4 regions of the Streptomyces sp. NPDC090798 genome follow, and region 4 is predicted to be linked to each of the others. Evidence: riboswitches for the same ligand, from Rfam matches in the RefSeq annotation. Region 4 holds a riboswitch; each other region holds the start of a gene.
The links. Region 4 has a riboswitch for cyclic di-AMP ahead of ACIQTP_RS28435 (C40 family peptidase). Riboswitches for the same ligand answer to the same signal wherever they lie in the genome.
Positions count from the first base shown of each region.

Region 1: it holds a riboswitch for cyclic di-AMP, as region 4 does, so the genes downstream of both, ACIQTP_RS39795 (transglycosylase family protein) here and ACIQTP_RS28435 (C40 family peptidase) in region 4, are expected to answer to the same signal.
Region 2: it holds a riboswitch for cyclic di-AMP, as region 4 does, so the genes downstream of both, ACIQTP_RS34025 (M23 family metallopeptidase) here and ACIQTP_RS28435 (C40 family peptidase) in region 4, are expected to answer to the same signal.
Region 3: it holds a riboswitch for cyclic di-AMP, as region 4 does, so the genes downstream of both, ACIQTP_RS24485 (transglycosylase SLT domain-containing protein) here and ACIQTP_RS28435 (C40 family peptidase) in region 4, are expected to answer to the same signal.

Region 1 covers NZ_JBIVXA010000027.1:61,953-69,670, forward strand. Annotated here, with positions in the region: gene ACIQTP_RS39780 (DUF501 domain-containing protein) at 156-692, opposite strand; gene ACIQTP_RS39785 (septum formation initiator family protein) at 761-1,237, opposite strand; gene eno (phosphopyruvate hydratase) at 1,355-2,650, opposite strand; gene ACIQTP_RS39795 (transglycosylase family protein) at 2,987-3,706, opposite strand; cyclic di-AMP (ydaO/yuaA leader) riboswitch at 3,711-3,874, opposite strand; gene ACIQTP_RS39800 (transglycosylase family protein) at 4,058-5,077, opposite strand; gene ACIQTP_RS39805 (cytochrome P450) at 5,249-6,532, opposite strand; gene ACIQTP_RS39810 (globin domain-containing protein) at 6,772-7,718, shown strand, end outside.
Region 2 covers NZ_JBIVXA010000019.1:167,157-174,874, forward strand. Annotated here, with positions in the region: gene ACIQTP_RS34000 (MarR family winged helix-turn-helix transcriptional regulator) at 1-292, opposite strand, end outside; gene ACIQTP_RS34005 (dihydrofolate reductase family protein) at 366-1,508, shown strand; tRNA gene ACIQTP_RS34010 (tRNA-Met) at 1,582-1,655, shown strand; gene ACIQTP_RS34015 (hypothetical protein) at 1,835-2,029, shown strand; gene ACIQTP_RS34020 (PP2C family protein-serine/threonine phosphatase) at 2,224-3,321, shown strand; cyclic di-AMP (ydaO/yuaA leader) riboswitch at 3,496-3,653, shown strand; gene ACIQTP_RS34025 (M23 family metallopeptidase) at 3,665-4,702, shown strand; gene ACIQTP_RS34030 (aldo/keto reductase) at 4,762-5,706, shown strand; gene ACIQTP_RS34035 (PrsW family intramembrane metalloprotease) at 5,710-7,104, opposite strand; gene trmB (tRNA (guanosine(46)-N7)-methyltransferase TrmB) at 7,172-7,718, opposite strand, start outside.
Region 3 covers NZ_JBIVXA010000011.1:143,904-151,621, reverse strand. Annotated here, with positions in the region: gene ACIQTP_RS24495 (CocE/NonD family hydrolase) at 1-1,977, shown strand, start outside; gene ACIQTP_RS24490 (hypothetical protein) at 1,961-2,284, shown strand; cyclic di-AMP (ydaO/yuaA leader) riboswitch at 2,554-2,715, shown strand; gene ACIQTP_RS24485 (transglycosylase SLT domain-containing protein) at 2,720-3,412, shown strand; gene ACIQTP_RS24480 (HAD family hydrolase) at 3,406-4,353, opposite strand; gene ACIQTP_RS24475 (FAD-dependent oxidoreductase) at 4,656-5,858, opposite strand; gene ACIQTP_RS24470 (ATP-grasp domain-containing protein) at 5,886-7,136, opposite strand; gene fahA (fumarylacetoacetase) at 7,501-7,718, shown strand, end outside.
Region 4 covers NZ_JBIVXA010000014.1:68,364-76,081, forward strand. Annotated here, with positions in the region: gene ACIQTP_RS28425 (ATP-dependent Clp protease proteolytic subunit) at 98-754, shown strand; gene ACIQTP_RS28430 (hypothetical protein) at 762-1,067, shown strand; cyclic di-AMP (ydaO/yuaA leader) riboswitch at 1,415-1,600, shown strand; gene ACIQTP_RS28435 (C40 family peptidase) at 1,604-2,077, shown strand; gene ACIQTP_RS28440 (DUF6328 family protein) at 2,165-2,686, shown strand; partial or broken gene ACIQTP_RS28445 (LysR family transcriptional regulator) at 2,962-3,072, shown strand; gene ACIQTP_RS28450 (ATP-binding protein) at 3,309-3,767, opposite strand; gene ACIQTP_RS28455 (helix-turn-helix domain-containing protein) at 3,980-4,837, shown strand; gene ACIQTP_RS28460 (DUF397 domain-containing protein) at 4,851-5,075, shown strand; gene ACIQTP_RS28465 (8-amino-7-oxononanoate synthase) at 5,032-6,192, opposite strand; gene bioB (biotin synthase BioB) at 6,379-7,584, shown strand; gene ACIQTP_RS28475 (adenosylmethionine--8-amino-7-oxononanoate transaminase) at 7,577-7,718, shown strand, end outside.

The DNA.
Region 1 (7,718 bases), on a different contig from region 4:
CGCGACCAGCCCCCACCGCCCCGCAGCCGAACAACGACCGGGCGGAGCGGGGCCCGGGGCGCAGCCCCGACCCCGGGGGGCGCGGGGAACTGCGCGCCCGGCCCCCACTCACCCGCAGACGAAGCACGCACCGGGGGGAAGGAGGCGAAGCCCCCTCACTCTCCCTCGGACGGCGGCTCCGCCGCCACCACGCACGCACCCTTGCGCCACCACTCCGGCAGCATCGCGATCGCCTCGTCGCCCAGCGGATTCACTCCCGGCCCCGCGGCCAGCGAGTGCGCCACCAGTACATGCAGACACTTCACCCGGTCCGGCATCCCCCCGGCGCTCGGAAAGCCCGCCAGCACCTCGATGGCGTCGCGCCGCGCGATGTAGTCCTCGTGGGCGGCCCGGTACGCGGCGGCCAGCTCGGGATCGGTCGCCAGCCGCTCCGTCATCTCCTTCATGACACCTCCCGCCTCCAGCGTGCCGATCGCGGAGGCCGCGCGCGGGCACGTCAGGTAGTACGTCGTCGGGAACGGCGTACCGTCCGGCAGCCGGGGCGCCGTCTCCACCACGTCCGGCTGCCCGCAGGGACAGCGGTGCACGATGGCCCGCAGCCCGCGCGGCGGCCGGCCGAGCTGTTGCTTGAAAGCCTCGACGTCCGCGTCGGTCGGCTCGGTGCGCGGGGTGGGCGGCGGGGGCGTTTCCATGCCTGTGCTCAAGTCTCTTTCTTCTTCGATTCACCGGTTCACCGGTCATCAGGTCACCGGTCGTCAGGTCACCGGTCGGAGTGGTCCGACTTGTCGACGCCGTCCCAGACGTTGGCGTACCAGGGGCGGGCTGCCACCCCCAGGTCCGTACGCGACCGCTTCGCCGCGTCCGGGTCGATCACGACGTATCCGGTCTCGCCCGGCATCACATAGTGCAGCCGTTCCCGGATCTGCTGCTTCGCGTACGCGTCGTCCTGCCAGCGCGCCTTGAGGTCGCGCAGCTGTTCGACCCGGGCGCGGGCCTGCTCCTGTTGTCGCTCCAGATCGGCGATCTCGGCGCGCTGGGACACGTACTGCCTTATCGGGTACGCGAGGGCCACGATCAGAGAACAGAGTACGAGAGCCAGCAGTGCGGCGCGGCCGGTCAGTCGCGAGCGGCGGGCCTGGCGCTTGGTCTGCGAGCGGTAGACCCGGGCCGCCGTCTGCTCGCCGAGCAGCTTCAGCCTGGTCGCGGTGGAGAACCGGTCCCGGTCCTTCACGGCCATGTCCCGCCTCCCGTTCACACGCGCGTACGTCCCCGGACACGGTACGGGACCGGGTACGGGGACGTACGTACGACTGGCTAAGGCTTGACCCTCGGCGGGTGTCAGCCCTTGCTGTGCCTACTGGTTCGCAGAGCGAAACCGCGGGAAGGCGCTACGGCCCGCGTACACCGCCGCGTCGTCGAGGATCTCCTCGATGCGCAGCAGCTGGTTGTACTTGGCGACGCGGTCCGAGCGGGCCGGGGCGCCGGTCTTGATCTGGCCGCAGTTCACCGCGACGGCGAGGTCGGCGATGGTGACGTCCTCGGTCTCGCCGGAGCGGTGGGACATCATGCACTTGAAGCCGTTGCGCTGGGCCATCTCGACGGCGTCCAGGGTCTCGGTCAGCGAGCCGATCTGGTTGACCTTGACGAGCAGGGCGTTCGCGGAGCCCTCCTCGATGCCGCGGGCCAGGCGCTCCGGGTTGGTGACGAAGAGGTCGTCGCCGACGATCTGGACCTTGTCGCCCAGCTTCTCGGTGATGACGTTCCAGCCGGCCCAGTCGTCCTCGTACAGCGGGTCCTCGATGGAGACCAGCGGGTACGCGGAGACGAGCTCCTCGTAGTACTCGGTCATCTCGGCGGCCGAGCGGGACTTGCCCTCGAACTCGTACTTGCCGTCCTTGTAGAACTCGGACGCGGCGACGTCGAGCGCGAGCGCGATCTGCTCACCGGGGATGTAACCGGCCTGCTTGATGGCCTCGAGGATGAGGTCGAGCGCGGCGCGGTTCGACTCCAGGTTCGGGGCGAAGCCGCCCTCGTCGCCCAGGCCGGTGGACAGGCCCTTGGTCTTCAGCACCTTCTTGAGCGTGTGGTAGACCTCGGCGCCCCAGCGCAGGGCCTCGGAGAAGGACTCCGCGCCGATCGGGGCGATCATGAACTCCTGGATGTCCACGTTGGAGTCGGCGTGCGAGCCGCCGTTCAGGATGTTCATCATCGGAACGGGCAGCAGGTGCGCGTTCGGGCCGCCCAGGTAGCGGAAGAGGGGGAGGTCGGACGCCTCGGAGGCGGCGTGCGCGACAGCGAGCGAGACGCCGAGGATGGCGTTGGCGCCGAGCGAGCCCTTGTTGTCGGTGGCGTCCAGGTCGAACATCGCCTGGTCGATCAGGCGCTGCTCGGTGGCGTCGTAACCGACGAGCTCCGGGCCGATCTGTTCGATGACGGCGAGGACGGCCTTCTCGACACCCTTGCCGCCGTAACGGTTGGGGTCACCGTCACGCAGCTCGATGGCCTCGAAGGCGCCGGTGGACGCGCCGGACGGAACGGCGGCACGACCCGTGCTGCCGTCGTCGAGGCCGACCTCGACCTCGACCGTGGGGTTGCCTCGGGAGTCCAGGATTTCCCGGGCTACGACGACGTCGATGGACGGCACGAGCATCTCCTTCTGGGATGTGACGCGGGTACGCGGAGCCTGTGATGGCTTCGCGACATGAGCCTAACCGCCCCGGGGGGATCGGCCAGCCGGTCGCCCACCCCTTGGGCAGAACTGAACGTACACATTGTTCCAGAACGGAACAAAAACGGGTACGGAAATCTGGGTACGAAACGCTCGCTACGAATGCCGGATACGAAAAACCCCGCTCTGGTGCGTACGGGGGAACACGCACCGGAGCGGGGGGCCCGTGGGGACGGGGGTGGCCCTCACCGGGGTCTCCAGTGTGGAGACCCCTTTTATGAGGAACCTGTCATTCGGCTTGGGTGAGGCTGCCGATCATCAGCTGAGGTGAAGCTGCTGACCCGGGTAGATGAAGTCGGCGTCGTCGACGATGTCCTTGTTCAGCTTGAACAGCTGCTGCCAGCCGCCCTTGATCTTCTTCTTCTCGGCGATCGAGCTGAGGCTGTCACCCTTGACGACCTTGTACTCGCCGTCACCCTTCTTGACCTTCTTGCCGGTCGGGGTGGAGACGGTCTTCCCGGCGGCCGGACGGGACGCCGAACGGGAGGCCGCGGTGTCCGTCGAGCGGGTGGTGGTGCCAGTGCTCGGCGAGCTGTTCGACGAGGAGCCGTTCGAGGAGGACGAGGTCGACGGGGTGCTCGAGCCGCCGGTGTACGCGGCGCCCGAAAGGCCCGTGCCGCAGGTCGGCCAGGCGCCCTTGCCCTGCGCGGCGAGGACCTTCTCGCCGATGGTGATCTGCTGGGACTTGGAGGCCTGGTTGGCGGTCGCGGCGTACGCGGTGCCGCCGTACGCGGCCCAGGTGGAGGCCGAGAACTGCAGACCGCCGTAGTAGCCGTTGCCGGTGTTGATGGACCAGTTCCCGCCGGACTCGCACTGGGCGACGGTGTCCCACTCGGAGGTGGTGGCGGCGGAGGCGCTGCCGGCCGCCATCAGCGGAGCGGCGATGGCGACACCGGTGACACCGGCGAGCGTGGCGACACGGGTGGTCCGGTTGAAAACGGTCGGGCGGCGGTGCTTGCCCTTGCTGGAAAACAGCATGGAGAGATCCCCTCACCGACGCCTGCGAGGTGAGCTGTCGGGTTCGGGCGGGTGAGTGCCCGGCCGTGCGCTGTGAGCGCTCGGCTTCACCCCAAGCCACTCCCGGTCAACTACCGGGCGCGGCGCTTACCTTGGGTCCCCCGCTCCTGCCTACGGCGCTGACGCGTCGACTGTTCCCGTACGGCCGCTGGCAGGATTCGGCGTTGGCGACCGTCGGGGCCCGCTGTGGCGAGCGGTCACGACCGTAAGCAGTCGATCGACTGAATTCCAAAGACGATCAGGGTCTTTGAGATCCATCTCTCACTCACGCCAAACCGGACATTACACAGCGAACCATGACGTGAACTGCCCCTACTTTTCGCCCGGTTCAGCACCAACTGCAAGGCTCTGACCGGGGAGGATCAGGTTCGGGTCGACGCCGACCGTCTTCTTGTTCGCGTCGTACAGCTCGGCCCATCCGCCTTCGAGGTCAAGGGCGTCCGCGATGGTCCAGAGATTGTCTCCGGCGCGCACGACGTAGGAGCCGTCGACGACACCACGGGAGGCGCCGACGCCGCGCGAGGCGTGCCGCCCCGAGGAGTCGTCGGTGCGACCGTCCACGGCGCTGTCGGTGGCGTTCTCGTCCGCGTTGTCGCCACGGTGACGACCGGCGCCGGTCGTCGCACTCTCGGACGCGCCGGAAGGGTCGTCACTCTGGCCGGAGTTGCCCGAGCTGTCACCCTTCGTCGTCTCCGTATCGGAGCCGTCCGCTCCCTGAGTGCCGCCGGTGTCGGCCTTCGTCGTGTTCTCGGTCGCGTTCCTGGTCGCCTTCGAGGACGAACCGGACGAAGACGAGCCAGACGAAGACGAATCAGACGAAGGCGAATCGGACGTCGAGCCGGACGAGGCGGACGGGGTGGACGGAGTCGACGTCGCAGACGAACTGGACGAACCGGATGAATTCGATCCCTTGGACGAGTCGTTCGCCACGCCCGTGTCGACCAGGATGTCGCCCGAGTTCTTGCTCAGCCCGGAGAGCGGTCCGCAGGTCGGCCAGGGGGTGAGGCCCTGGTCGTCGAGGAGCTTCTCGGCGATGGCTATCTGCTGCGAGCGGCTGGCCTCGTCGGCGCTCGACGCGTAGGCGAGGCCGCCGTACTTCTCCCAGTCCGCCTGGCTGATCTGGAGCCCGCCGTAGTACCCGTTGCCGCTGTCGGCACTCCACTGGCCGGCGCTCTCGCACTCGGCGACCCGGTCCCACGTGGTGCCGTCGGCCGCGCTCGCGCTGGTGGCACCGAGCAACGGGATCGCGATGGCGGATCCGGTCACTCCTGCCGCGACGATGAGGGCCGGGGCCTGACGGGGGCGACGATGGCGGCCGTTCCCGGAGAGCATGCGGAAGCCTTTCACGTGACAGCAGGTGATTACGCGACGGGTGAGTCGCGTTGACGAGTGAACGTATCCGCACCCGAACACTTGTCACAAGTCGATGCAGCGTAGATCACGTGAAGATCACAGAGTTGAGAGCGTGTCAGGTTTACTCGCCCGTGGGTGTATGGTCGCCCGCTATCGCGAGACCGGTACCGGAGACGTGAACTCCACTGGAAGCGTGCGCAATCCGCGCATAATGAGGCCGCCGCGCCAGCGCAAATCGGCCGAATCTACCGCGAGTTGAAGGTCGGGGAGACGGGTGAGGAGGGTGGCGAGCGCGGTCTGGCCCTCCAGACGGGCGAGCGGGGCGCCGAGGCAGTAGTGGATGCCGTGGCCGTAGCCGAGGTGTTGGTTGTCACGGCGGGAGAGGTCGAGCGTGTCCGGCCGTTCGAACCGCGCGGGGTCACGGTCCGCAGCCGCGAGGACCACGAGGACGGGGTCGCCGGGTGCGATGTCCTGACCGCCGATGCGGACGGCCTCGGTGGCGAACCGCCACGTGGCCAGTTCCACGGGCCCGTCGTAACGGAGGAGTTCCTCGACGCCGGTCTCGAGGAGTTCGCGTTCGTGGGCGGCGAGGGACTTCTGGAGGCGCGCACGCTGCTCGGGGTGGGTGAGCAGGGCGTACGTGCCGTTGCCGATGAGGTTGACGGTCGTCTCGAACCCGGCGAAGAGCAGGATGAAGGCCATGGCGGCGGCCTCGTTCTCCGTGAGGTGCTCGCCGTGGTCGGACGCGCGGATGAGGCCCGAGATGAGGTCCTCACCAGGGACGGGCGTGTCCGGAAGCCCTTCCCGCTTCTTGTGAATGAGCTCGAGCAGATACCCGCGCATCTTCTTGACGGACCGCGCGACCCCGCCCCGCGGCCCGCCCCCGTGCCGGATCATCATCCCCGCCCAGTCCCGGAAGTCGTCCTGGTCCTCGCGGGGTACGCCCAGGAGGTCGCAAATGGCGTAGATGGGAAGCGGGAACGCGAACTCGTGGATCAGGTCGGCGGAACCCTTCTGCGCGAACTGGTCGATCAGTTGATCGGTGAGCTCCTGCACACGCGGCGCGAACTCGGCCACCCGTCGCGGCGTGAACGCCTTCGAGACCAGCCGCCGCAGCCGGGTGTGGTCCGGCGGGTCGATGTTCAGCAGATGCGTCATCAACTCGGCCTTGCGCTCCCCGGGAATACCCGTCTTCCCCTTGGCATGCGCAGGCTCGTCATGATGCGCCGGATTCTTGCTGAGCCGCGCGTCGGCGAGCGCCTGCTTGGCGTCCGCGTACCGGGTGACGAGCCAGGCCTCCACCCCGCTCGGCAGCCGCGTCCTGTGCACGGGGGCGTGCTCCCGCAGCCAGGCGTACGCGGGATAGGGGTCGCTGGCGAACTCCCAGGTGAAGAGTTCGGGAGCGGGGCTGAACGGCGGCGGCTGATCGGTCACTCCCCGACGGTATCCGGAGGGAGGGGAAGGACGGGGCGGTGGTGGGAGGGGAGGGGCGAGGCGGTGGTGGGAGGGGCGGGAAAGGGCGGCGCGGGAAAGGGCGGGGCGGCATGCCGAAGGGAGGGGGAGCGGGGTGGGGATTGGCGCAGGTGGCGCAGGCCGCATCCCTTTCATCCCGGACCATCCCTGAATCGGCTCCTGTTTGACTCCGCGGCTCGCCGCCTCCCTAAATTCGCGCCGTGGACCCCGAAATACTCAGATCCAGCTTCGCGGTCGTCGAGAGACGGGCCGAGTTCGCGGTCAAGTACTTCTACTCGCATCTCTTCCGGCACAACCCGGACATCCGCGGGCTGTTCCCCCTGGGCTTCCCGGAGGACATGGAGCGACAGCGGGACCGGCTGTTCGCGGCACTCACGTATGTGATGGAGCGGCTGGAGGATCCGACGCTGCCGGCGTACCTGCGGGACCTGGGACGGGACCACCGGAAGTACCTGGCCGAGCCGGAGCACTACGCCGCCGTGGGGGCGAGCCTCATCGCCGCGTTCGCCGCCGTCGCGGGGTCGGCGTGGAACGCGGAGACCGAGAAGGCCTGGGCCGAGGCATACGGGGCGATCACGAACGTCATGCTCCAGGGCGCGTGGGAAGCAGAGCACGAGGGTGAACCGCCCTGGTGGGACGCCGAGGTCGTGTCCCGGACCCGGCACGGCGACGACCTCGTCGTACTGACCCTCCGCCCGCACCACCGGCTGCGCTACTCCCCCGGCCAGTACGTCAGCGTCAGCGTCCCCCACCTGCCGGGCATCTGGCGCCCGTACTCGCTCGGCAACGCCCCCCGCGCCGACCACACCGTCGACCTGCACGTCAGCCGCGTCGAGGACGGGGTGCTGTCGACCGCCCTGGTCCGGCAGACCCGAGAGGGCGATGTCCTGCGGCTCGGCGCACCCGGCGGCGCCCTGACCCTGCGGGCGCCGGGGGAACGGCCGCTGACCTTCATCGCGGCCGGCACCGGATGGGCCCCGGTCAAGGCGCTGCTCCAGCAACTCGACGCCACGCACGAGGCCCGGCTGTTCCTCGTGGCCCGCGACACCTCGTACCTCTACGACCGGTCGGCCGTGGAACGACTCCAGTCCCGGTTACCCCACCTCGCGGTCACTTTCATCACCCCTGCCCCCGGCCGCCCCAAGGC
Region 2 (7,718 bases), on a different contig from region 4:
GAGTGCGCTTGTCGCTGTGGCAGCCCTCCCGGCGCACCAGACCGTCGTTCGCCAGCCGGGTGACGCCGTACGTCAGCCGGCTGCGGGTGATCTTCAGTGTCTCGGCGAGGTCGGTCATCCGCAGCCGCCGGTCCGGCGCCTCGGACAGCATGGCCAGGATGGAGTAGTAAAGGTGGGGCATGCCGGTCTCGGCCTGGAGCTGCCGGTCGATCGTGTCCTCCAGGAGCGAGGCGGCGGCGATGTACGCGCGCCAGGCGCGCTGCTCGGCGGGGGAGAGCCAGCGGGTCGTCATGCCGCCAGTCTAGGTATTGTTTAAAACTTGAACCACTAAGAGCCCCTGCGCTCGGAGCTGGAGAGTGCGCCCCATGCCCCACCCCTATGTCCTGTTGTCCGCCGCCGTCTCCCTGGACGGCTTCCTGGACGACACGGGCCCCGGGCGCCTGCTGCTCTCGGGCCCGGCCGACTTCGACCGGGTCGACGAGGTGCGGGCGTCCAGCGACGCGATCCTGATCGGCGCCGGCACCATCCGCGCGGACAACCCCCGGCTGCTGGTCAACTCCGCCGAGCGCCGGGCGGCGCGGATCGCCGCCGGCCGCCCGGAGTACCCGCTGAAGGTCACCGTCAGCGGCTCCGGCGACCTCGACCCGGACGCCCAGTTCTGGCACACGGGCGGCGAGAAGGCCGTCTATACGACGGACAAGGGCGCCGAACGCGCCATCGACGCCCTGCGCGGACTGGACGTCGACGTGGTCCCGACCGGGGCCGAGCTGGACTGGCCCTTCGTGCTCGAACACCTCCACGACGTACGCGGGGTGCGGCGGCTCATGGTCGAGGGCGGGGGGCGCGTGCACACCCAGCTGATGACCCAGGGGCTGGCGGACGAGCTGCAGCTCGCCGTCGCGCCGCTCTTCGTGGGGCAGCCGGACGCGCCACGGCTGTTCGGACCCGGGGGATATCCGCCGGGCCGGATGCGGCTGGCGGAGACACGGCCGGTCGGGGACGTCGTCCTCATCCGTTACGTCCCCACCGCACCCGGGGCGGGCGCTGTCGCCTCCGCCGCGGACCGGCACTGGCTGGGCGTCGCCTGCGAGCTGGCGGCGCTGTGCCCGCCCTCGGAGACCGCGTTCAGCGTGGGGGCGGTGGTGGTGGCGGCCGACGGCACCGAGCTGGCGCGCGGGCACTCGCGGGAGAGTGACGATCCCGTCGTGCACGCCGAGGAGGCGGCGCTCGCGAAGATCGATGCCGCGGATCCGCGGCTGCGCTCCGCCACCGTGTACAGCAGCCTGGAGCCGTGCGCGCGGCGGGCGTCCCGGCCCGCGCCCTGTGCGCGGCTGATCCTCGACGCGGGGGTACGGCGGGTGGTCACCGCGTGGCGCGAGCCCGACACGTTCGTGACGGGGGCCGACGGAAACGGTCTGCTCGTGGCCGCGGGGGCGGATGTCGTCGTACTGCCGGAGTTCGAGGAGCGGGCCGTGGCGCCCAATCGGCACCTTCTCGCGGCCGGGTAGGGGCGGCCTCGCGGGCGTCCGCGAAAAGCCTGGTGAATCGGGCCCCGCGGATGGCGTACACTAATTTCAACGACGCGGGGTGGAGCAGCTCGGTAGCTCGCTGGGCTCATAACCCAGAGGTCGCAGGTTCAAATCCTGTCCCCGCTACTGAAGGCCAAGGGCCGGAACTCGGAAACGAGTTCCGGCCCTTGGTTTTTTTCCCGTTCACCGCCCCGGCTTTCCCGCGTTCACCGCCCGGCTTTCCCGTTTGCCGTCCCGGTTTTCCCGTTCACCGTCCCGCCCCGGCTTTCCCTGCCGACCCGACGTTCTGTAGTCTTCCGCTCACTATGAGTCGTCCTCGGTGGCTGGTCCGGCGCGCGCCGGCACTCTCGCTGCTGCTCGCCGTGTGCGCGCTGTTCCTCGGGGTCTGTCACGGCGGTCATGACTTCGTGCCGGACGGCGGGACCGTCGTCGCCCCGGCCGGGCACCACCACGGGCGCGGCGGAGCGGGCGGCGGCGTCCGGTGGTCGGGCTCGGACTGACGCATCCCCCGGTCGGCCCCTCACCACTCGCCCCCCGCCCCCGTGCCGGGAAGCCTGGACGGGTGGGGCAGCAGCAAGGAGGCGCGCAGCGGGCCGAGGAGCCGTACGGCGAGCCGTACGAGGAGCCGTACGACCGCTCCGGTGGGCGGTTGCCCGAGGACCCCGTGCCCGATCCGGGGCTGGGGGACGAGCCGATGCTCCGCCCGGCCGAGCCGGACCGGAGCCGGATCTCCTTGGCGCGAAGCCTCGTCCGGGTGCTGCCCGCACTGCTCATCCTGGTCGGCGCGTTCTACGACTACTTCACCCCGATGGCCTTCACCGCGGGCCCCCTCTTCACGGCCGCGCCGCTCGTGGCCGCGCCGCTCTTCTCCCTGCGTGGCACCGTGCTCACTGGCGTCACGGCGCTCGTCGCGGTGCTCACGATCCACATCCGGCTCGGCATCGTCCTCAAGGTGGACGCGCTCACGGAGGTCGCCACCGTGGCGACCGTCGGCGTGCTGGCCGTGCTCATCAACATCCTCGTCCGCCGCACCGACGAACAACTCGCCTCGGCCCACCAGATCGCCGAGGCGGCCCAGCGTGCCGTCCTGCCGGAACCCGACCAGCGGATCGGCGGCCTCGACGTCGCGGCGCGTTACGAGGCCGCGCAGGCGGGCGCGTTCATCGGCGGCGACCTGTACGCGGTGCAGGACTCCCCGCACGGCGTACGGCTGGCGGTGGGTGACGTGCGCGGGAAGGGCATGGACGCGGTGGCCGCCGTCGCGGTGGTCATCGGGGCGTTCCGGGAGGCGGCCGAGCAGGAGGCCACGCCGGAGGCGGTCGCGCAGCGGCTGGAGCGGGCGCTGGCCCGCGAGGGCACCCGGCGCGAGGGGCTCGACGCCTTCGAGGGGTTCACCACCGCCGTCCTCGCGGAGATCACGCACGAGGGCGACCTCGTACGGATCGTCAACCGCGGCCACCCGCCGCCGCTGCTCCTGCACGCGGACGGAACGCTGGTCACGCTCGCCGCCGCGAACCCCGCACTGCCGCTCGGCATGGGCGAGTTGGGCAGCTGGCCGGACCGTGCCGAGGAGGCGGAGTTCCCGCACGGGGCCACGCTCCTCTTCCATACGGACGGACTGTCCGAGGCCCGCGACGCGCAGGGGCGCTTCTACGATCCGGCCGCGCGCCTGGCCGGACGGACCTTCCCCGGCCCCGACGCCCTGCTGGCCACGCTCGCGGAGGAGGTCCGGCGCCACACGGGCGGCGCCCTGACGGACGACATGGCGCTGCTCGCCGTGCGGCGGCCGTAGCCAACCGCCAGGTAGGCAGGTGCGGCCAACTCGCCCGATTTCCGTCGGTCGTGGGTGGTAAGTCCTGGCCAAAAGTGGTTAATGATCAGTACGAACGGCTTGGAATCCGGTACCCGCGTCTATTAACGTTCGATAACGCAGCGCGGTCGTCCCAGCCGTCACAAGAGTCGGCTCCGTGCGCACGCGCCGAATCCCGTGAGGGAACCGGGGAACCACCAACTTGGGGTGAATCGAGCGTCTTTCACGGTGGAGACACCGTGGGTTGACGCGCGTAGGAGACCTTCCTGCTCCGAACCCGTCAGCTAACCCGGTAGGCGAGAAGGAAGGAAAGGAGCACGCCCACGTGGCGTCCAACCGGCCCGCCCAGCCCACTTCGTTCCCGCCGAACGACACCCAGACATTTGGCTACGCCTACGGCAAGGACGAGGGCCCCTGGGAGGAGTGGAACCCCACCGAGGATTCCATCCGTCCCCTCCGCGGCCGGCACCGCGTCTCCAAGCAGCGTGGCGGGGGACTCGCCCGCAGCTCCACGGTCCTGGGCGTCGGCGTCATCGCCGCCGTCGGCGCGGGCGGCATGGCCACCGCGGCGCCCGGCAAGCCGCCGGTCTCCATCTCGCTGCCCGACCTCTCCTCGGTCACCGAATCGGCCAAGGCGCTGATATCCGACGGTGGTTCCAGCACGCCGAAGGGCTCCGCCACCCCGCTCACCAGCGCCGGCGTGACCAGCGCCGACGCCGCGCAGGGCAACAAGGACGCGGGCGAGGCGCTGCGCGCCCGCATCATCCAGCAGGCCGAGTCGCAGCAGGACCAGATCGACAAGGCGGCCCAGGACGCCGCCGAGTCCGCCGCCGCGAAGAAGGCGGTCGCGCTGGCCGCCAAGCAGAAGGACGACGCCGAGGCCAAGGTCGCCGCCGCGAAGAAGAAGGCGGACGAGGACGCCAAGCAGAAGGCCGAGGCCGCGCGCCTCGCCGAGCTCGCCAAGAGCTACTCGCTGCCGACCTCCTCGTACACCCTGACCTCCCGCTTCGGTGACGCCGGTTCCATGTGGTCCTCCGGGTACCACACCGGCCTCGACTTCGCGGCCCCCACCGGCACTCTGATCAAGGCCATCCACAGCGGCACGATCACGGAGGCGGGCTGGGCCGGCTCGTACGGCTACCGCACCATCCTCACCCTCGACGACGGCACGGAGCTGTGGTTCTGCCACCAGTCGTCCATCAGCGTCAGCGTGGGCCAGAAGGTGGCCACCGGCGACGTCATCGGGCGCGTGGGCGCGACCGGCAACGTGACCGGGCCGCATCTGCACCTGGAGGTTCACCCGGGCGGCGGCAGCGCGATCGACCCGATGGCGTGGCTGCAGAGCAAGGGCATCAACCCCTGATCGTTCCCAGGGGCCGTGTAGCGGAATACGGCAATCCGGTACGGCTGTTGAAATAAGGCATGACTTCTCTCCGCAAGCTCGGCTCCTCCGACCTCGAAGTTTTCCCGCTCTCCCTAGGCGGCAACGTCTTCGGCTGGACCGCCGACGAGGCGCAGTCCTTCGCCGTGCTCGACGCGTACACGGCCGGGGGCGGCAACTTCGTCGACACCGCCGACGGCTACTCCGCCTGGGTCCCCGGCCACAAGGGCGGTGAGTCGGAGACGATCATCGGCAAGTGGTTCGCCGCGCGCGGCAACCGCTCCGACGTCGTCCTCGCCACCAAGGTCAGTACCCACCCCGAGTACAAGGGCCTGTCCGCGGCGAACATCAGGGCCGCCGCCGACGCCTCGCTGCGCCGCCTCGGCACGGACTACATCGACCTCTACTACACCCACTTCGACGACACCTCGGTGCCGGTCGAGGAGATCATCGGCGCGCTGGACGAACTGGTCCGGGCCGGCAAGGTCCGGGAGATCGCCGCCTCCAACATCTCCGCCGAGCGGCTCACGGAGTCCGTGGAGTTCTCCGACCGCGAGGGCCTCGCGCGGTACGTCGCCCTCCAGCCCCACTACAACCTCGTCTCGCGCGACACCTACGAGGGCCCGCTCCAGGAGGTCGCCTCCCGGACCGGCCTGGCCGCCGTCCCGTACTTCGCGCTCGCGTCCGGCTTCCTCACCGGCAAGTACCGCCCGGGCACGACGGTCGACTCCGCGCGGGCCGAGGGCGCGGGCAAGCACCTCGACACCGAGCGCGGCATCCGCGTCCTGGCCGCCCTCGACGAGGTCGCCGGGGCCCATGACGCCGAGGTCGCCACGGTCGCCCTCGCGTGGCTCGCCGCCCGGCCGACGGTCGCGGCGCCCATCGCCTCCGCGCGGACGGTCGAGCAGCTGCCGGCCCTGCTGGCGGTCGCGGACCTGACCCTGACGGACGCGGAGGTGGCCAGGCTGACGGAAGCGTCCGCCTGAGGCCTACGACCGGTAGGGGTTGTACGCGGGGTAGGGCGTCGCCGGGGCGGGATACGGCGTCGTCGCACCGGCGGAGTACGGGGACGCGGCGGGGTTCGCCTGGCCGGGCACCGACGGGTAGCCGTACCCGGGCCACGGCGGCGGTACCTGCGGCGGCACCGTTACGGCCGGGGCCGCCCTGTGCGCCGCGTACGCGAGGGAGGGGCGGGCGACCTCCCGTCGACGCCACAGCTCGTGCAGCAACTCCCGCTCCCGTACGACGAAGTCGGCGTTGGCGCGGCCACTGCGCCCCCGGTGGCGCAGAAACGCCAGCGAGGTCGCGTACGCCTCGTACTGCGCGACCGAGCGCGCCGCCGTCCTGCCGAAGTGGTGGGCGGCGTAATCGCGGGCCAGCCGCCGCGCCCGCATCGAGCCGAGCACGTACGGCTCGGGCGGGGTGAGCCACCCGGCCGCCGCGTACGCCGGAAGTTCGGTCCGTACGGTCTTCAGCTCCCGCTGCCGCGTCCAGATGACGAGGAAGGTGAGCAGACCGAACGCGGGCACCATGAACGCCCCGTACACCGCGTAGAAGCCGTACTCCCCGAAGTTCGACGAGCCGTTCCACATGGAGTGCATGCCCATGGCGAGCAGCAGTCCGGTCAGGGGCAGCAGGACGCGGCGCACATGCTGGCGCTCGGCGGACAGTGCCGCGACGCCGAAGCCGATGCCGGTGAGCACGGTGAACAGGGGGTGCGCGAAGGGCGACATCACGACGCGGACGAAGAAGGTCGCGGCGGTGACGGAGGCCAGGCCGTGGTCGCCGTTGAGCTGGTCCGTGCCGAAGGCGGTGCCGAGATAGAGGATGTTCTCGGTGAAGGCGAAGCCGGTGGCGGTGACTCCGGCTATGACGACCCCGTCGACGATCCCCGTGAAGTCCCGGCGGCGGAAGAGGAAGACCAGGAGCACGGCGGCGGCCTTCGCGGACTCCTCCACGATCGGCGCTATGACGGTCGCGCCGAGGGTGTCGGCGCTGGTCGGGTCAGCGGTGGCGGTCGCTATCCATCTGGTCGCGAAACTGTTGGCGACGATCGCTATCAGCGCCGCCGCGCAGGCGCCCCACGCGAAGGCGAAGAGCAGGTTGCGCCAGGGGCCGGGCTCCACCCGGTCCAGCCAGCGGAACGCGGCGACGAGCAGCGGCACGGGCAGCACGGCGAGGCCGAGCCCGACCAGGAAGCCCTCGGTGCCGGTCTGTTGGCGGACCAGCGCCAGGATGACGAGGCCGGAGAGCGCGAGCAGGGTGATCAGCGCGCCGTAACGCACCCACTTCCGCTGCCACCAGTGCGCGTGCCGCAGCGCACCGTCGGCCGGCCCACCGGTGGGACCGCCGGGATACGTCGGGTACGGGGGAAAGGTGGCCACGGCATTGACCCTAACGAGGGAGGGGCGCTGCCCGCGACGGCGCCTGCCGGTGTTCGTCCGCGGGTCTTCAGTCGCCGGATGTGTCCTGGTCTTGGTGCTGTACGCGCCGGAACAGGAGGTCGTTCACCACATGACCCTTCTCCAGTCCCTGACCCTCGAAACGGGTCAGCGGCCGGAAGTCCGGACGAGGCGCGTAACCGCCGTCCGGCCGGGTGTTCTCGAAGTCCGGGTGAGCGCTCAGCACTTCCAGCATCTGCTCGGCGTACGGCTCCCAGTCGGTCGCGCAGTGCACGAGGGCGCCGGGCCTGAGGCGGGTCGCGGCGAGGCTGAGGAACTCCGGCTGGATCAGCCGGCGCTTGTGGTGCCGCTTCTTGGGCCAGGGATCGGGAAAGTACACGCGCAGCCCGCTCAGGGAATCTGGCGTGAGCATCTCCCTGAGCAGAATGATCGCGTCACCGTTGGCGACCCGGACATTGGTGAGCCCGTTCTGGTCCGCGAGATTGAGCAGGTTGCCCTGACCCGGCGTGTGCACGTCGACGGCCAGGATCCCCGTCTTCGGGTCCTCCGCCGCCATCCGCGCGGTGGCCTCGCCCATCCCGAACCCGATCTCCAGC
Region 3 (7,718 bases), on a different contig from region 4:
GTCGAGCGGGCCGATGGGGTGGAAGTGATCCACTGGCTGGCGGACCAGCCCTGGTGCAGCGGCGCGGTGGGCATGTTCGGCATCTCCCGGGGCGGCTTCACCTCCCTCCGGATCGCGGCCCTCGCGCCCGAACCGCTCAAGGCGATCGTCACGGTCTGCTCGAGCGATGATCCCTATGACAACGACGGGCACCGCATGGGAGGTTCCGTCCTCGCCGTCGAGACGCACGCCCGGGCGGCCACGGCACTCGCCGATGTCGCCCGTCCGCCGGATCCGGCGCACGTGGGCCAGGTGATGTGGCGCGACATGTGGGTGAAGCGTCTGGAGACGGTGGAGCCGTTCATCCATACGTGGCTGTCCCACCCGACCCGGGACGCGTACTGGCGCCACGCCGGCGTGCGCGAGGACGGGGGATACGGAGGGATCCGGGCCGCCGTGCTTGCGGTGGGCGGCTGGCACGACCCGTACCGCGACACGGTGCTGCGGCTGGTCGAGAGCCTTCCCGCCGACCGCGTGCGCGGCCTGATCGGCCCCTGGTGCCACCAGTACCCGGACCGGGGCCTGCCGCCGGGCCCGGCGATCGGCTTCCTCCAGGAGACGCTGAGGTGGTGGGACCACTGGCTCAGGCCGGCCGATACGGTCCCCGAGCCCGATCCAGACGTGATCGGCAATCCCGACCTCGGTGTGACCGGCAATCCCGACCCCGGTGTGATCAACAACCCCAGCCCCGCCGGGACCGCTGATCGGGGCCCCGGCGCGACCGCCCGTCCGGACCCCGGCGCGACCGTCGCTCCGGACCCCGGCGAGGACAACGATCCGGACCCCGTCGTGAACAACCGCGACGTGATGGCGCAGCCCCTCCTGCGCTCCTACGTCATGGCCGCACACCCGCCGGCGACGACGTACCCGTCCCTCCCCGGTCGCTGGGTGGGCGACGCGGCCTGGCCCTCCCCCTCCGTGACCCCGATCGCGTACGCGCTGCGGGGCGCACCGGTGCTGGTGCGCTCCCCTCAGCACACGGGTGTGGACGCGGGCCGTTTCCGCCCCGTCGGGAACGACGCCGACCTGCCGCCGAACCAGCGGGAGGAGGACGCGAGGTCGGCCTGCTTCGAGTTCGAGGTTCCGGGGGAGACCTGGGTCCTGGGGCGCCCCAGGGTCCGCCTGCGTCTGACGTCCCGCTCCCCCTGGGGCCAGGTGATCGCCCGGGTCTGCGACGTCGCTGCCGACGGTTCCTCGACGCTGGTGACCCGGGGTGCTCTGAACCTGTCAGCGCGCTATGGCCCCGACCAGGCGGTCTCCTGGAATCCGGGCTCTACGGAGGACGTGGTTTTCGACCTGACCGCCATCGGCTACGCGTTCCCGCCCGGCCATCGCATCCGGCTCTCCCTGTCCTCCGCCTACTGGCCGTGGATCTGGCCCCAGCCGGGTTCGGCGGCGGGATTCATCCTGGACCCGGCGGGCAGCTGCCTCGAACTTCCGGTGCGAGCGCGGGAGTCCGACCCGGGGATCACCTTCGAGGAGCCGGAGCAGTCCGAACCCCTGGGAGTGACGTCCCCCGCCACCCTCGACGAACCCCGCCCCGAACGCCTGGTCGCCCGTGACGTGGCGAGGGGCGAGTGGCGTTCGGAGGTCGACCCCCGCCGGGACGGCACCCGTGTCCACCCGGACGGCCTCGAATGCACGGAGGAAGCCCTGGACACGTACACCATCGGCGAGTCGGACCCGCTCTCCGCCCGTATCCGCTCGACGAGGTCGATCCGTCTGCACCGGCCGGAGCTGCCTTGGGACGCCCGGGTCGAGACACGCTCCGAACTCAGCTGCGACGCCCGGGAGTTCATCACCTCGAACGAGCTGATCTGCAAGGACGGCGACGAGGTGGTCTTCCATCGGACGTGGGAGAGGAGAATCCCCCGGACGGCGGACTGGAGTCCCGACGGCGCCATGGGCAACCCTGAGGAGCATGGCGCGGACCGGTGAGTTCCTGATGGCCCTGGACGAGGGGATGCTCGCGTACTTCCGCGAGATGGCCGACGAGATGGTCACACGCTTCGGGATCCCCCGGGCCGAAGCGGTGGCGAGGATCAACAGGGCTTACGCGGGGCAGGAGTTCGGGCCTTATCCGGACCTGATGTGCCACGAACTCCCCGAATACTGGGCCTACGGCCTCTACTTCAAGCCCAACGCGGGCCGGCTCCCCGACGACGACCCCGACACGGACCTGTCCGTGTGGGAGGTACGCCCGGCTCCGCCCGCGGGCTCATCGGCCTGGACGCTCGACTCCTGATGTCCGTTTTGCCGCCAGTGCCGCTTTATTTCTACTTGGTCGCGTGAATTGGGTCACGCGCATGCGGGGTGGACTCTTTATCCCATCTTGACGACTTCCCCTTTGCATAAGGCAAGTTGAGCGTCACGTTCCGGATTAATCGGGCATTTTCCCCCTCATTTTTGCCAGGTGAAAGCGATCTACACCGGGAAATGAGGGCTTGTTCCGGACATGTGCTCTCGCATACGTTCACGTCGATCCGGACGGACCGCCCAATCCTGCCGCCGACCGGAATAACCCAGCCACCCACACACGCACGGCAGGAGCGGGGGACCCAGGTAAGCCGCCGATCCGGACACCGGAACGGCTAGGGGTGAAGTCGCACACACCGTGCGGCCGGGCAGCTCCCGCCCGAACCCGACAGCTCACCTCGCAGGCACCGGAGAGGAATTCGCCATGTCCGCACGAGGCAAACGCCACAGCTTCAAGACCCGCAGCATCCTCACTCGGGGCATCCTCGCCGCGGGAATGGGCGGAGTCGCGCTCGCCCTTCCGATCATGAGCGCGACCTGCGCACAGGCCGCCACCACCACCGACGTCCAGCTCATCACGTACAAGGTGGTCGCGGGCGACACCCTGGCCAAGATCGCGCAGAAGAACCCCACGAGCGGCGGCGCGGCGAAGCTGTACGCCGCCAACCGCGCGGTCATCGGCCCCGACCCGACGACGCTCCGCCCGGGCCTCACGCTGACCGTGGGCACCAGAACCATCAAAAGCACCACCAAGGCGACCCCGGCGCCCACCGCCAAGGCCCCTGCGAAGACGTACGCGAACAACCTCGACGGATGGATCAAGCACTCGCTGGACATCATGGCCCGCGCCAAGATCCCCGGCACCTACAACGGCATCCACCGCAACGTCATGCGCGAGTCCTCCGGAAACCCCCTGGCCATCAACAACTGGGACTCCAACGCAAAGGCCGGCATACCTTCCAAGGGCCTCCTCCAGGTCATCGACCCGACGTTCAAGGCCTACCACGTGCCGGGCACGTCGATGAACCCCTACGACCCGGTCGCGAACATCACGGCGGCCTGTAACTACGCGGCGGCGAAGTACGGCTCGATCGACAACGTCAACGGGCCCTACTGATAGGACTGGTGGGGCTGGTTGGGCCGGTAGGGCTGGTACGACTGCCGGGGCTGACGGGGCTGATGGGGTCGAAGAGACTCGGACGGCTGCCGGGACCCACGCGGCTCTCCGGACTCCCGGAACCGGTCCGACCGGCCCGGGAACAACCGCTCCAGCACCACCGCGATCCCGTCGTCCTCGTTCGACAGCGTCACCTCGTCGGCCATCGCCTTCAGCTCCGGATGGGCGTTGGCCATGGCGACCCCCTGCGCGGCCCAGTCGAACATGGGGATGTCGTTGGGCATGTCACCGAAGGCGATGGTGGCGGCGGGAGTGAGACCGAGGTGAGCGGCGGCGAGTGCCAGACCGGTCGCCTTGGTCACGCCGCATGGCTGGAGTTCGACGGTCCCGGGCCCCGACATGGTGACGGTGGCCAGCGAGCCCACCACACCCCGGGCCGCCGAGGCCAACTCGTCGTCGGACAGCGACGGGTGACGGAGCAACACCTTGCTGATCGGCTCCGTCCACAGGTCGTCGCGGCGGTGCACCCGTACCGCCGGAAGCGTCGGATGCGGCATCACGTATCCCGGCTCGATGAGCGTCAGCCCGTCCACGCCGTCCTGGTCCACCGCGGCGTAGAGCAGCCCGACCTCCGCCTCGATCTTGCCGAGCGCGGTCTCGGCGAGTTCCCTGTCCAGGGTCACCGACCACAGCAGGCGGTCCGCCGCCGCGTCGTACAGCTGCGCCCCCTGCCCGCACACCGCCAGTCCCGCGCCGCCGAGTTCGTCGAGCAGCGGTCGAACTCTCGGCGCCGGGCGCCCCGTCACGACCAGGTGCCGGGCGCCCGCCTCGGCCACCCTCGCCAACGCGGCCCGGGACCGGTCGGAGAGGGTGTCGTCGCCGCGGAGCAGCGTTCCGTCCAGGTCAGTGGCGATAAGTGAATATGCAGTCGGAGCGGCCATGATCCGAAGAATACGGATCGAACGACTCATCGGCCCGGCGTGAACCGGACGACGTCCGGTATCCCGTCAGCAACGCCGTTCACCGTACGGGGCGTACCGGGCGTACAAAGTGCACTTCCGCGCCGCCCACCGAAGCGGGCGGTACGAAAAGACTCCGAGCGGAATGTCACTCCAGAGGATGACGCGGCTGCGGTGACTGTGGCCGTCTGAACCCAACACGAGCTCCGACACGGCGGGTTGGACCCGACCCGCCGTGTGGCCCACCAGCCACCGTCCCCTCCGGCCCTACGGACCCCGCCACCTCACCCGTGCGCGCCCGCCAAGTGCTTGGCCAGCCGCGGCGAAGCGAACTCCGTACCGCACACGAAGCGCATCACCGGCCCGTACGAAGCCGCCGCCGGCAACCCCGTGAAGTACAGCCCGGGCACCGAGGAGCGGTACCCGGCACCGAGCTTGGGAGTGCCGCGGCTCACCGCGAGCGCCGTACGCAACTCGTGTCCCAGGAAGTCCATCGCGGCGATGTCGACGCGATAGCCGGTCGCAGCGATGACATGGTCGGCGGAGAGCTCCTCGGCCCGGCCGCCCGGGGTCCGCACGGAGAGGACCGGACGCCCGTCGGAGACATCGGCGCGAACGATCCCGGAGACCTCGCTGACCTCGACCTTGCCCTCGAAGCGGTCGCGCAGCCACCACGCCCCGAGGGGACCGAGCACCCGGCGGACCAGGTGGTGCCGGGCCTCGGCGGGCAGATAGCGGTAGGGGTGCGGGTAGTAGCTGAGCGCCCACAGGGACCAGGCGCGTCCGAAGGGCGACTCGGGACGCAGCCTCGGCTGCTTCCAGGGCGGCGCGCCGAAGGCGACCCTGCCCCGCCCCCGGGACACCACCCGCACCCGCGCGCCCGCCTCCGCCGCGAGCGCCGCCGTCTCCAGCGCGGACTGGCCCGCGCCGACGACGATCAGTTCCTTGCCGGAGAACCGGGCGAGGTCGTGGTGCTGGGAGCTGTGCGAGACGGGGCCGGTGGGTGTGGGTCCGTCCGCCGCCGCGCCGCCGAGCTCGGGCGGCAGATGAGCGAGTCCGTACAGTCCCGTGGCCACGACGACCGCCCGCGCCGTGAACGACTCCCCCGAGTCCAGCTTGAGTTCGAAGCCCTCGCCGCCCCGGCGGTCGACGGACACGACCCGCACCCGCTCCAGCTCGGGCACCAGCTTCTGCTGGAACCACTCGCCGTACGCGATGAACGTCTCGACCGGAATGATGTCCTCGTCCGTGACGAGCCGGCGGATCCCCGCCGCGTCGCAGTAGTCGGCGATCGTGTGGCCGGGCTGCGGGGCGTCGAGGCTGGACGCGGCCGGGGTCGACTTGAGGAGCATCCCCTCGGGCATGTGGTCACGCCAGCTCACCATGGGCTCGCCGAACACGCGCACCGGTACGCCGCGCGCCCGCAGATGAGCGGCGGTGGACAGGCCGAACGGACCGGCACCGATGACTGCTACCGGATGAATCACGAAGTCCCTCCCCAGGACGTACTTTCGTCACTTCGCGGTCGTACTGGTACTGCTGCCACGGCGGTTGGTCCGCCACAGCTGATACAGATGCTTCGCGCCCGGCCGCACGAAGCGCGCGAGCATCGTGAAGAACGGCCGCAGGTCGTCACCCGCGAGCCAGGCCAGCTCCGTACCGCTCGCGCGAGCCGGCGCGTGCGGGGTCGTGTAGCCACTGCGCCGGTAGGCGAGCAGGGCCGGCAGGTCGATGTTCTCCACGATGTACCGGTGACCGGCCCGCTGTTCCCCTTCGGGAACGGTGCGCCCGGTCAGGTCGAGGTGCATGGCACGGACGACGTCGATCCCCGACTCGTTCTCGAAGAGCCGGAACTGCGCGCCCATCCGGGGGTTGAAGTCGAGGAGTTTGTACTGTCCGTCGCGCCGGTCGAAGCGCAGGTCGAGGTCGATGACGCCGCTGAAGCCGATCTGTTTGATGAAACGCGCGGCGAGGTCGGCGAGTTCAGGATTGTCGACGACGTACGCGTTCGCCGTCATTCCCGCGTGCGGCGGCCAGGAGCGGACCTTCACACCCGTGAACATCGCGAGCGGCGTCGAGTCCGCGTCGAAGTAGGCGTGCACGATCCAGTCCTCCGCCTCCTCCCTGGGCAGGTACTCCTGGAGGATCACGCCCGGCTGATCGCCCCAGTCCCGGGCGAGTGACAGCAGTCCCTCCCGGGTCGGGATCCTCGTCGTCCCGTTCACCGCCGGCTGACTGCGGCGTACGAACGCCTCACGGTTCTTGGCGACGATCGGAAACCGGGCGCTCTCGGCGAACGCCACGATCTCGTCGTACGACTGTGGAAAGGCCGCCGCCGGACTGGGGATGCCGTGTTCCGCACAGAGTTCGTGCAGGCCCTGCTTGCTGGCGAGGCGCCGGGGCAGTTTGGCGTCCACCCGGGGAAAGAGGAACCGCTCCCCCAACTCCTCCTGGTGCTCGGCGATCAGGACGGCCGCCTCCTCGTCCGTCGGGACGAGCACCGTCGGCCGCCCGATGCGGGCCCCGATCCGCAGCAGCCCCTCGACGAGACGCTCCGGCTCCTCCGTCCCAGTCGTCGGCCAGACGAAGGCACGGCGCAGATAGCGTGAGGCCGCGGCAGGCGTGTAACGGTCCTCGGTGATCGCGTACATGGGTATGCCGAGGCGGCCCAGACTCCGGATGGCGCCCACACCGCCGTGGTGCAGCGGATAGTCGCCAAACTTCACGATCAGGCCCGGAACGTTCCGATCGGCGTCGACCGGCACGCCACCGACACTCCTGGCCACGGGTCCCCCCACGTGTCCCCCCCTACGGACCGGACCCACCCCGTCCATGTCCCCAAAGGACGCTAAGCCGGAATTACCGCGTCCGACAAGGCCTATTCGGACATTGCGAACTCTTTAGGCACTGTCGAGGCAACTCCTCGGGTACCGCCCCTGCGACTCGGGACAACTCGCGGCGACTCACGGCGACTCTCTGGGCACTGCCACAGCACGTCACTCCCCCGTAACCTGTGCCGCGACCACCCGGAACACGTGAAACACCCACACCTGCACCGCGCGGATCACACGGCAAGACAGTCACACGGATCACACAGCGCGCACGACCACGAAAGCGAGGCACCACCCGATGCCCCCCTTCGACGTCCCCGAGGGCGATCCCTTCGGCCCGCACAACCTCCCCTACGGCGTCTTCTCCCGGGCCGGAGCGTCCGAGCGGAGCGTCGGCGTCCGGCTCGGCGACCACGTCCTCGACGCGGGAGCGACCGCCCGGGCACTCGGCTCCCCGTACGCCGAACTGCTCGCGCAGCCCACCCTGAACCCGCTGCTCGCCGCCGGCCGCACGGC
Region 4 (7,718 bases):
GGCGGCGTACAGGGGTTTCGCTGTCAGCCGAGCCACCTTCCCGGGTTCCGTACGTCCTGTACATTTTTTACAGAATCCCTCAGAGGAGGCGCGTGCCATGAATGAACCGTCCGCCCGTCATGTCCTGCCCGAGTTCACCGAGCGGACGAGCATGGGGCACCGGACCCTGGATCCGTACTCGAAGCTGCTCGACGAGCGGATCGTGTTCCTCGGGACGCCGATCGACGACATCTCGGCGAACGACGTGATGGCGCAGTTCATGCACCTCGAATACCTGGCGCCGGACCAGGACATCGCCCTGTACATCAACTCCCCCGGCGGCTCGTTCAGCGCGATGACGGCGATCTACGACACGATGCAGTTCGTCAGCTGCGACGTGGAGACCACCTGTCTGGGGCAGGCCGCGTCGGCCGCCGCCGTACTGCTGGCCGGCGGCGCGCCCGGCAAGCGGTTCGCGCTGCCGGGGGCCCGGGTGCTGATCCACCAGCCGTCACTTCCCGGGCCGGTACAGGGACAGGCGAGCGATCTGGCCCTCCAGGCCGAGGAGTTGATGCGCACTCGGAGGCTGCTGGAGGACATGCTCGTACGGCACACGGGGCAGAGTCCTGAACAGGTCGCCGCCGACATCGAGCGGGACAAGATCCTGGACGCACAGGCCGCGTTGGCGTACGGACTGGTGGACGGGATCATCCCCAGCCGCAAGACCTCGCGCACCGCGCCCGGTGCGAGGAACGCCACACCCGACGCGAGGTGATCCGCCGATGGTGCCCGAACTGCCCCCGCTGCCCGCGCTGACGCGAGCCGAGGCCGAGTTGATCGACCGTTACCTCGACGTGGTCGACCTGCTCGGCCGTATCAACCCGGCCAGGCCCGGCGACACCTATCGTGGGCTGCGCGCCGCCCAGGCGCTGGTCGCCAAGGCCACCGAGCTGCGGGACGCCCTCGCGCTGATGCACCAGCGCGGCGAGAGCGAGGTGCACGCGCCGACGCTGGCGCAGGCCCTGCGCGTCCTCGACGGTGAGCGGCGGGCGGCCCGCGTCACCCTGCCGCCCGACGCCGACAACTGACGCATCCACACCCCGGGCCGCCATGCGTGCCGAGTCGGCGAGGCGTCCGGCCCGGGGTTCAAACGGACCAGATGGAGTACCCCCTGATGGAGTAGTCACAGGTCCCTTCGAGGAACCCGAAAAGTTGCGCAACGCGCGTAGCGCAAAGGCGGAATGAGACGCTCCGGTGCAGGTACGAGCGTCGTCGGTGTCCCCAACATCGCCCGAACAGAGGGTCGTCCACCCGAACGGGTGAGTGGTGAGTAACCCCACAAATCGCCGCTTCCGCTCGGATTTTCGGACTGCCATGCGTGAAGATCCCTTCCGACGACAAGCCCCCGCCACAGCGGCGGGGCGGTCCGGGCGGACGCCGAGTCCTGCCGCTGCCTGGATGACCGGTCGACAGAAGTGCATCGGCAGGAGTGGAGGACCCAGCAAGACGGGTCGCCGGAGAGATCCGGGCGGTCCTTGGGGTGAAGCCGCGCAAGCGGCCGGGCTACTTCGCCAGCCCGAATCCGACAGGTCATCCTTCACAGGCGGCTGACGAAGGGTTGCGCATGACTGCGCTCAATCGTGTCCCGTCGCTGTGGACCCGGGCCGGTACGGCCTCGGCGCTCACCTTGGCCGCCGTGGGCGGCAGCCTTGTGGTTCCTGGCGTCGCATCCGACGCCGAAGCGGCCACACTGGCGACGAAGGCACTTCAGGTCGCGGCTTCCAAGAAAGGCTCTCCGTACCAGTACGGTGCCGCCGGGCCACGCCGCTTCGACTGCTCCGGGCTCACGCTCTACTCGTACAAGAAGGCGGGCAAGACGCTGCCTCGTACGGCCGCGGCGCAGTACAACAAGACGCACCACATCTCCGCGTCCCACCGCAAGGCCGGAGACCTGGTGTTCTTCCACTCGGGCCGGAACGTGTACCACGTCGGCATCTACGCCGGGAAGGGAAAGATCTGGCACTCCCCGAAGACCGGGGAGGTCGTGAAGCTGCAGAAGATCTGGACGAAGAGCGTCTGGTACGGCCGGGTCAGCTGACCTGCCCGAGGGGGTGCCGCCGGCCGGCGCCCCCTCGGGACCCCACCCAGGGGCGTGAAAAGTGGACGGACCGGTTACTCGTTCAGCATGGCTGAACGACCTCCCTCCGAGGAACGGAACGAGACGCCCCTCGAGCGTGCCGATCGCAACTTCGGCGAACTGCTCCAGGAGCTGCGCGTCACGCAGACCGGTGTGCAGATCCTCTTCGCGTTCCTGCTGACACTGGCGTTCACCCCGCGCTTCCCGTCCCTCGACACGGTGCAGCGCGCCACGTACGTCACCACGCTCCTGCTGGCCGTGGTGGCGGCCGCGCTCTTCATGGCGCCGGCCGCGCTGCACAGGGCACTGTTCCGGCAGGGCGCGAAGCCGACCATCGTGCGGGTCTCCTCCGTCCTGGCCACGATCGGGATGGGCGTGCTCATGCTGGCGCTGACGGGATCGGTGCTGCTCGCCGTGGACGTGGCGCTGGGACGCGCCGCCGGGATCGCCTCGGGCGCGGGCACGCTGCTCGTCTGTGGGACGCTGTGGGGCCTCCTGCCCCGTCTCGTGCAGCGTGCCGTCGTCGGCGCGGCAACGGCTCCGGAAGAAGCTCCGGACCGAGAACCCTGAGCGCGCTCCCCGTGACCGCCTCCGCGGCGCGGGCTGCGCAGCCGCCCAGGTGATCGGCGCCTTCGGGGTGAGCGCGTGGGTGACGAACCCCCGCCGCAGCGGGTGCGCGCCGGCCGCCGCCACCGGCTCGGTCTCGCTCCCGCTCTCCCGGGCCCTGCCCAGCGACCGCGGCGTGCGCAACAGTGCCGGCACGGCCGTGCACACCACGGCGACCCCGGTGAAGGCGATGAGCTGCGTGCCGATGCCTCCAGGCTGCCCCGACGAGGCCTTCGGCCCTGGTCGCCGTCGCCGAGGCGGGCTCGATCACCCGGGCCACCGAGCGTCTCGGCTACACGCCCGCGCTCTTCCAGCGGCCGGCGAGGCGGGAGCGGGAGGCCCCTGCCGCCGGTGCCGACCGGTTCCCGGTCCGGTGGACGACGGAGATCGTACGGCGCGGAGCTCACGGTTTCGGCAACCGGAGTCGCCGCCGTCCTGGCCATCATCTGATCAGCGGCTGTCCGGCCAGTTCGGCCGACGGGAGCCGCGAGGCCCGTCAGTTCGTGCCCGCCTCCCGCTTCCGGGCACTGCCGCGCGGCGCCTTCGGAGGCGCCGGGCAGCACAGACACGACAACTGAGCCGCTCCTCAGGGCTCTTGTGGGCCGCCGGCCGTCACCGGCTGGGCCGGCACCGTCCAGGGCAGCTCGATGGCGACCGTCTTGCCGCCCTCGCGGGTGGGCCTGACGACCAGTCTGCCGCCGCATTCGGCGGTCAGCCAGCGGATGATCACCATGCCGCGCCCGTTGTCCTGCTGGACGGCGGCCGGCAGGCGTTTCGGAAAGCGCGGATGGCTGTCGGTGACGCCGATCCGCAGGTGTTCGTCCCGGTCGAGCCGGACGTCCACCGTGAAGGTGGGCGACTGTCCGAATGTGTGCTGGACGGCGTTGGTGGCTAGTTCTGACACGATCAGGCGTACGGTGTCCGCGACTTCGGCGTCGCACGGCAGGCCCCATTCGGCCAGCACATCGGCGACGAAATTCCGGGCCGCGCAGACCGAGGCGGGATCGCTCGGCAGAGTGACGGATGCTTCCTGGTGATCTGCCATGGCGACGTCGTCCCTTTCCCACGGGACCGGAGTCCGACACGGAGCGGATGGTTCGAGTACGGTCCCGGACTGGTGCTTCGCGCCAGACTGCCATCACTGGACCGGTCACGGGTGCGATCCACCGAGATATGCATATATCTGTCGCTCGATGCGGTGAACTCTGCGATGGCGGAGCGTATTTGGGCGGCCCGGAAGGAGTAAGGAGTACGGCCATGCAGCACGGTCCCGCGGTGCGACGCCGCAAGCTCGGTGCCGAACTGCGCGCGCTGCGCGCCGGTGTGGGTCTCACCAGTGGTGAGGCGGCCCGTCTCGTCGGCTGGCACCAGTCGAAGGTGAGCCGGATCGAGACCGGTATCAGTGGGGTGAAACCGGCCGACGTGGAGCGCCTGTTGGACGCCTACGCCGTCAGGGACCCCGAGTTACGGGAGCTCCTTGTCGGCCTCGCGGGCTCCGAGGGCAACGGGCGCCACCACTGGTGGCACGCCTACCGCGGGGTCCTGCCGCCCACGTACCGCGACTTCATCAGTCTGGAGTCCCAGGCCAGCGGTATGCGCACGCTGGAGACCTCGGTGGTACCCGGACTGCTCCAAACACCCGAGTACGCACGGGAGGTGACCCGGGTCGCCGTCGGCGGCCTGGCGGACGACAAGCTCGACGCGCTCGTCGAGGTGCGCCTCGCCCGGCAGGACGTCCTGCGTTCGAGTCCGCCGCTGGAACTGACCGCGGTCCTGGACGAGGCCGTGTTAAAACGCGAGGTCGGCGGCCCGGAGGTGATGGCTCGGCAACTGGAGCGGCTGCGGGAGGCGGCCACCCTGCCTCAAGTGCGGCTTCAGGTCCTGCCGTTCGCCGCGGGGGCCCACATCGGCGTCACCGGGCCTTTCGTTATCTTCTCATTTCCGAACACAACTGATCTGGATGTGGTTGTTCTCGACCACTTGACGAGTAGCCTCTACCTCGAGCGGAAAGAAGACCTTCAGGCCTACACCGAGGCCTTCAACGCCCTTCAGTTCCACGCCCTTTCGCCCCAGGACTCGTTGGACTACATCGCCGGGATAGGTGACGGCGCGTAAGGAGGCACCCCCCATGACTGCACTGCCTCGGTACGTACGTTCCAGTACTTCACTCCGCGAGGTGCGATGGCTGCGCAGCAGCCGCAGTACGGGAATGAACAACTGCGTCGAGACGGCCCGACCCGGCCCAGGACCCTGGGCCGGACTGGTCGCGGTGCGCGATTCCAAGAACAAGGCGGGCCCCGCCCTGCTCTTCACTCCCGCCAGTTGGGAGGGCTTTGTCGCCGGACTGAGCTGATCACCCCGACGGCGTGCTCGATCTGCGCGTCGGTGAGGTCCGCGCGGGCGGTCAGCCGCAGCCGTGAGATGCCGTCCGGCACGGACGGGGGGCGGAAGCAACCGACGGCGAGTCCCGCTTCCCGGCAGTCGGCGGCCCACCGCACGGCCTGTTCGGGGGACGGCGCGCGCACGGAGACCACGGCGGCGTCCGGTCGCACGGCTTCCAGGCCCTCGGCGGTCAGCCGGGTGTGCAGCGCCGTCGCCACTTCACGGGCCTGGGCGGCGCGCTCCGGCTCACGGCGCAGCAGCCTGAGCGCCGCGAGGGCCGCGCCCGCCGCCGCGGGTGCGAGACCGGTGTCGAAGATGAAGGTACGCGCCGCGTTGACCAGGTGGTCGATGACCGGAGCGGGGCCGAGGACGGCGCCGCCCTGGCTGCCGAACGACTTGGAGAGCGTGGCGGTCACGACCACGTCCGGGGCGCCCGCGAGCCCCTCGGCCTGCGGGGCGCCCCGGCCGCCGTCGCCCAGGACGCCCAGCCCGTGCGCGTCGTCGACGAGCAGCGCCGCGCCGTGCTCGCGGCAGGCGGTGGCGAGTTCGGCCAGCGGGGCCGCGTCGCCGTCCACCGAGAAGACGGTGTCGGACACGGCGACGGCGGGACCCTCGTGTGTGCCCAGCGCCTTGCGCACGGCGTCGGGGTCGGCGTGCGCCACGACCTGGGTCGCACCCCGGGCGAGCCGGCAGCCGTCGATGAGGGAGGCGTGGTTGCCCGCGTCCGAGACGACCAGCGAGCCGTGCGGCGCGAGCGCGGTCACAGCGGCGAGGTTGGCCGCGTAGCCGGAGGAGAAGACGAGCGCGGACTCGAAGCCGCAGAAGTCCGCGAGCTCGCGTTCGAGTTCCCCGTGAAGTTCGGTCGTGCCGGAGACGAGCCGCGAGCCGGTCGCGCCGGCGCCCCACCGGCGCGCGGCCTCCGCGGCGGCCGCCGTGATCTCGGGGTGGCGCGCCAGTCCGAGATAGTCGTTGCTCGCCAGATCGAGAAGGGGTGAGTCGGCGGCGCGGGGGCGCAGGGTGCGGACGAGTCCGGCCTGCCGGCGCTGGTACGCCTGCTCGTCGATCCACGCGAACGGCGATCCGGCCATGCTGGTGCCTCCGGGCCCTGGGAGTGGTCGTGAGGGGGTCATGATGGTGGTCGTTTTGTAGGCAGTGCACAGACCCTAGCGGGGCGACGCGGCGCCCATGATGTGGCAATACCCACACGTCGAACCGTCTCTGTTGTGCAAACTCTCCTTGGCCGCAGCGGCTCACATACGTCAGGATCGGATCTCATGGACCTGCTGAACACGCTGGTGGACAAGGGGCTTCGGCGCGAGCTGCCGACCCGTGACGAGGCGCTGGCCGTGCTGGCCACGTCCGACGACGACGTGCTCGACGTGGTGGCCGCGGCCGGAAAAGTCCGCCGGCACTGGTTCGGCCGTCGAGTGAAACTCAACTATCTGGTCAATCTGAAGTCCGGTCTGTGCCCCGAGGACTGCTCGTACTGCTCGCAGCGCCTCGGCTCCAAGGCCGACATCCTCAAGTACACCTGGCTCAAGCCGGACCAGGCCTCGCAGGCCGCGGCGGCAGGGCTCGCCGGGGGCGCCAAGCGGGTCTGCCTGGTGGCCAGCGGCCGCGGTCCGACGGACCGTGACGTGGACCGGGTCTCCGACACCATCAAGGCGATCAAGGACCAGAACGAGAACGTCGAGGTGTGCGCCTGCCTCGGCCTGCTCTCCGACGGCCAGGCCGAGCGGTTGCGCGAGGCGGGAGCGGACGCCTACAACCACAACCTGAACACGTCCGAGGGGACGTACGGGGACATCACGACCACGCACACGTACGCCGACCGGGTGGACACGGTCCAGAAGGCGCACGCGGCCGGCCTGTCGGCCTGCTCGGGTCTGATCGCGGGCATGGGCGAGTCGGACGAGGACCTCGTCGACGTCGTCTACGCGCTGCGCGCGCTCGACCCTGACTCCGTTCCGGTGAACTTCCTGATCCCCTTCGAGGGCACCCCGCTCGCCAAGGAGTGGAACCTCACCCCGCAGCGGTGCCTGCGCATCCTGGCCATGGTCCGTTTCGTCTGCCCTGACGTGGAGGTCCGTATCGCGGGCGGCCGCGAGGTCCACCTGCGGACGATGCAGCCGCTCGCCCTGAACCTGGCCAACTCGATCTTCCTCGGCGACTACCTCACCAGCGAGGGCCAGGCGGGCAAGGCCGACCTGGAGATGATCGCGGACGCCGGGTTCGAGGTGGAGGGCGCGGGCGAGGTGACCCTGCCCGAGCACCGCGTGACGGCGGGCGCGGGCTGCGGTGCGCACGCCGAGGCCGGGTGCGGCTCGCACGCGGACGCCGGGTGCGGCTCGCACGAGGGCGGCGGCGTCTGCGGTTCCGTGCAGGTGAAGGCCAAGGAGGAGCAGCCCTCCGAAGCGCGTACGGATCTCGTCGCCGTACGCCGCCGGGGTGCCGGAACGGACCTCGCCCCCAATGCCTGACCGGTCCGAGCCGTCCACGCTGCCCGTGCGCGAACTGCTGGAGCTGGACCGGCGGCATGTCTGGCATCCGTACGGCCCCATGCCCGGCCGCCAGGAACCGCTCGTCGTGGAGTCGGCGAGCGGGGTACGCCTGC